Regions from separate parts of the Lactobacillus iners genome, predicted to be linked through region 2. Evidence: a T-box and tRNA genes for the amino acid it is inferred to sense, from the RefSeq annotation. Region 2 holds a T-box; the other holds one or more tRNA genes.
The links. The T-box of region 2 lies ahead of pheS (phenylalanine--tRNA ligase subunit alpha). A T-box ahead of a tRNA ligase gene usually reads a tRNA of that ligase, here a tRNA-Phe.
Positions count from the first base shown of each region.

Region 1: it encodes a tRNA-Phe, which carries the amino acid that the T-box ahead of pheS (phenylalanine--tRNA ligase subunit alpha) is inferred to sense. The anticodon was not compared.

Region 1 is NZ_CP049230.1:182,322-184,779, reverse strand. Features, by position in the region: gene G6Z82_RS00980 (glycosyltransferase family 4 protein) at 1-618, opposite strand, end outside; tRNA gene G6Z82_RS00975 (tRNA-Leu) at 731-814, opposite strand; tRNA gene G6Z82_RS00970 (tRNA-Cys) at 848-918, opposite strand; tRNA gene G6Z82_RS00965 (tRNA-Gln) at 942-1,013, opposite strand; tRNA gene G6Z82_RS00960 (tRNA-His) at 1,021-1,093, opposite strand; tRNA gene G6Z82_RS00955 (tRNA-Trp) at 1,108-1,178, opposite strand; tRNA gene G6Z82_RS00950 (tRNA-Tyr) at 1,183-1,264, opposite strand; tRNA gene G6Z82_RS00945 (tRNA-Phe) at 1,272-1,344, opposite strand; tRNA gene G6Z82_RS00940 (tRNA-Asp) at 1,351-1,423, opposite strand; tRNA gene G6Z82_RS00935 (tRNA-Met) at 1,426-1,499, opposite strand; tRNA gene G6Z82_RS00930 (tRNA-Ser) at 1,510-1,600, opposite strand; tRNA gene G6Z82_RS00925 (tRNA-Glu) at 1,619-1,690, opposite strand; gene G6Z82_RS00920 (hypothetical protein) at 1,804-2,019, opposite strand; gene G6Z82_RS00915 (hypothetical protein) at 2,451-2,458, opposite strand, start outside.
Region 2 is NZ_CP049230.1:748,991-751,448, reverse strand. Features, by position in the region: gene G6Z82_RS03760 (TrmH family RNA methyltransferase) at 1-359, shown strand, start outside; gene G6Z82_RS03755 (winged helix-turn-helix transcriptional regulator) at 432-779, shown strand; T-box leader at 826-1,032, shown strand; gene pheS (phenylalanine--tRNA ligase subunit alpha) at 1,070-2,119, shown strand; gene pheT (phenylalanine--tRNA ligase subunit beta) at 2,119-2,458, shown strand, end outside.

The sequences.
Region 1 (2,458 bases), 570 kb from region 2:
AATTACATAGTCACTACTTGATAATCCAAGTTGTTTTCTCACATCACAAACTGGAGCCGCATTGATTCCACTTATATCAACACCTGTAGGAATTACTCTAATCGGTGTCTTAACACCATAACGTAATAAAGTGTCCTCTACTCGTCTACTTGGTGCAATAACGCCGTTCATATGATATAAATAAGCCTTTGTAAATTGCTTAACATGATATGGTTTTAGCAAATGACCATTTAGCACATAATGCAAATAATCTTCATACATGGTATGGTACGTATGAACAGACGGTATTTTTAAAGAATATGCAACGTACTTACCAATGAGTCCCATTGAAAATTCTGTTTGCGTATGTACAATATCAAGCTTAACCTCATTTGCAATTTTAGCAACTTGGAATAAACCTCGAAAAGCTACTCTCCTATCTGTAAAAGATACAAATGGTACACTGGCAACACGAAAAATATTTGGTTCAACAATATTTTTATCTACATGCGGATCAGTCGTAGTAAAAATAAAGACAGAATGCCCTTGTTGTTCTAACGCTTCTTTTAAAGTTTTAATAGAAGTGGCAACACCTGATATTTGCGGAAAATATGTATCTGAAAAAAGTCCTATATTCATTAAAATACCTCCATATAGGGATATTATAAAATTTACAAGCATTTCATGCAATTTGAATAAAAAAAAGACGTGAGAATCCTCACGTCATATTCAGCCAGAATGTCTGAAAAAATAGCGGTGATCGGGGTCGAACCGATACGTCCCAAGGGACACCAGATTTTGAGTCTGACGCGTCTGCCAATTCCGCCACACCGCCATAAAATAAATATTTAATCAGGACTTCAGGCGAAGGCGGTGATCGGATTTGAACCGATGATTAAGGTTTTGCAGACCTCTGCCTTACCACTTGGCTACACCGCCATCATCTACTGATTGTTAACAAATTGGGATAGCTGGATTCGAACCAGCGCATGATGAAGTCAAAGTCCATTGCCTTACCACTTGGCTATATCCCAATGTTAGGGCGGAATGTGGGGCTCGAACCCACGCATGCCGGATCCACAAACCGGAGTGTTAACCGCTTCACCAATTCCGCCGTAATTTTATAAACAGGGATAGTAGGAATTGAACCCACACTAGCGGTTTTGGAGACCGATGTACTACCTTTATACTATATCCCTATTATGGAGGAGAGTGGATTCGAACCACTGAACTCAGAGAGAACGGTTTTACAGACCGGCGCGTTTAGCCACTTCGCTACTCCTCCGAAATAATGGCGCGGGACGGAATCGAACCGCCGACACAAGGAGCTTCAATCCTTTGCTCTACCAACTGAGCTACCGAGCCATTCTACGGTCCCTACCGGATTCGGACCGGTGATCTCCTCCGTGACAGGGAGGCGTGATAACCCCTACACCAAGGGACCAATTGCGGGAACAGGATTTGAACCTATGACCTTCGGGTTATGAGCCCGACGAGCTACCAGACTGCTCCATCCCGCGATAACTATTAAGGAGGATGTGGGATTCGGACCCACGCACGGGCAGAACCCGTCTGACGGTTTTCAAGACCGTTCCCTTCAGCCGGACTTGGGTAATCCTCCATTAATGCCTTAAGGCAATGACCCGTACGAGATTTGAACTCATGTTACCGCCGTGAAAGGGCGGTGTCTTAACCACTTGACCAACGGGTCTTTTACAACTTAAGTACTAAATAATTTTACCAGCAATTGAAAACATTGTCAACACCTTTTTTATCAGTACCAGTTGCTTACTAACACATGACGCATCAGCAATAACTATATTACTATATATTTCTATTACAAGCAAGCCTTTTTCTGAAAAAAAATATTTTTTTATTTTGAATAATATAAGGCTGCACAATCTTATCAGCATCAATCTTTTCAACAGCAGTATTTGCAGTTTCTTGCTCTTGAGTTTCTGCAGCGTTACTCTCTTCATTAACTGAAACCTGCTTGCCATTTTCTTTTTCTTCTAAAGCTTGTTGCACATCTTTTGGCATTTTGTAAATGTCCTTTCTATAACACACATTTTAAAGTTTCGGGAAACTGACACATGGTGTTCTTTACTGCCTGCACACACGGGAAAAGGCAAAATAAAAAGCCGTTTACACGACTTCGCACGATTAACTCACGATTATTTTTATTTATTTTGGCTATTTATAGCCATTTGAGTTGATTAGTAAGTTTTATTTCACACGATTAACTCACGATTATTTTAATATTATGTTTTTGTGGTTCCTTTACCACATTTTTTACATCTATACAGTGTTCCATGAAAAGGTATATCCTTAACTGCAACTTCCCATTCGTGTACACAGCAGAATGTTTGAATAAACCATATTTTAATTCTATATAATGTATACATGTCCCTAACTCCTTGATTTTTTGAAAAATAAAAGACCATTGATTTATATCAACAGTCTTTCAATGTTTAATTTT
Region 2 (2,458 bases):
TTGATGGTGTGATTTTGTCCAATCAAAGTGTAGATTTATATAATTCAAAAGTGCAACGAAGTATGCAAGGTAGTCAATTTCACTTACAAATTGTACAGACAGATATTGAGCAAGTTTTATTAGATTTTAAAAATAATGGCTTACCATTGTATGCAAGTGTATTAGATAAAGATGCAGAAATACTTTACAATTGCAAGGCAGTATCACAATTAGGGTTGATTATTGGCAATGAAGCACATGGCGTTAGTCGTCAAGTCCAATTAGAATGTGACCATAAAATATATATACCAATTAAAGGGAAAGCTGAATCATTAAATGCGGCAGTTGCAGCTGGCATTATGATTTATTATTTTTCTTAGTTTGTATAAACATAAAATAGATATATAATATTAGCATATGTATTATTAGCACACGATTTTAAGGAGGATCATATGACTGACAAAAGTATGGAAATAACGGAAAATGCACAGCCGGATCCTAAAGATTATTCTTTATGTGGCCATTTAATTAATGCGTTCAGCATAATAGGTAAAAAATGGAACGGATTGATTATTAATGCATTATGTGATACTGAAGCAATGCGGTTTAGGGATTTAGCTCGTTGCATTAGTAGATGCAGTGATCGAGTACTAGTTGAGCGATTAAAAGAATTGGAACAAGAAAATATTGTTCAGCGGCAAGTTGATCACGGCATTATTTCGTATAGTTTAACTACCAAAGGCAAAGAGTTAAAGCCTGTATGCGAACATGTACATAATTGGGCTGATAAGTGGGCATAATTTAGTTGCAAGTTGATATGAAATGCATTAAAATTCTAAATGTATTATAAATGCTAAGATTGAGACTAGTAGTATTTTTTATTTTCAAGAGAGGACTTTTTTTGCTGTGATAAGTTTAAATAAAAAATATGAAATTCACCTCAGGAGCAGAATCCAATCAATTCCGGTATTTTCCCGTTAAAGAAATAGAGTGTAAATTTTTATTAATTTGAAAATTTAAACTAGGGTGGTACCGCGGAGCTTCGTCCCTTTTATGGGGCGAGGCTTTTTTTGTTAAGAAAGGAAAAATTATGAATTTATTTGAACAGCTTAAGTCTTTACAAGAGATAGGACTTGAAAAGATAAGAAACTCAAAAGATATTCAAGAATTAGAAAAAGTCAGAGTAAACATAGTAGGAAAAAAGGGACAACTTACTGAAATTCTTCATTCAATGAAAGATGTTTCTAAAGAAGAACGTCCTAAAATAGGTCAACAAGTTAATAAATTACGTGATATTTTTCAAAAAGAACTGGAAGAAACTAAGCAAAGTTTATTACAAGTAGCCTTGAATAAGCGATTAGAAGGTGAAAAAATCGATGTTACTTTGCCTGGTCGCAGAATCATGGCTGGTGCTAAGCATCCTATAAATATTATATTAGATGATTTAGAAGCATTTTTTATCGGTATGGGATATCAAGTAGTGCAAGGACCAGAAATTGAGACAGATCATTATTGTTTTGAAATGATGAATTTACCTAAAAATCATCCTGCTCGTGATATGCAAGAAACTTTTTATATTGATGAAGAAAATTTGCTACGTACGCAGACTTCTGGTGATCAAGCTCGTGTACTTGAGGTTCATGATTTTAGTAAAGGTCCACTAAAAATGGTAGGGCCTGGTAAAGTTTATCGTCGTGATGACGATGATGCTACACATTCACATCAATTCCAGCAAATGGAAGGATTAGTAGTTGATAAAAATGTGACTATGTCTGATTTAAAAGGTACATTAGAATTAATTGCTAAGCATGAATTTGGTGCTGATAGAAAAACTAGATTAAGACCATCATATTTCCCATTTACAGAACCATCTGTTGAAATGGATGTATCATGTTTTAATTGTAATGGTACGGGATGTGGCATTTGCAAAAATACTGGTTGGATAGAAGTATTGGGAGCTGGTATGGTTCATCCTAACGTTTTAAAAAATGCTGGTATTGATCCAGAAGTGTATGGTGGATTTGCATTTGGTGTAGGATTGGATAGATTTGCTATTTTGAAATATGGCGTTTCAGATATTCGTGATTTTTATACTAATGATATTCGTTTCTTAAGTCAATTTCGTAAGGAGGAAGATTAATGTTAGTTTCATACAATTGGTTAAAGGATTTCTTAGATTTAGATATTGAACCTAACGAGTTAGCTGAAAAAATAACACGCACAGGTGTTGAAATAGCTGATGTAATACATCCTCAATCAGGGTTAAAAAAGATTGTAGTAGGACATGTTCTAACTTGTGATATTGTTGAGGGAACACATTTACATGTAACAAAAGTTAATGTAGGTGAAGCTGAACCCTTACAGATTGTTTGTGGAGCACCTAATATTGCCGCAGGGCAAAAAGTTATTGTGGCTTTACATGGGGCCCGAATTGCTGGAAATGAAAAAATAAAGCGTGGAAAAATTAGGGGCATTCAAT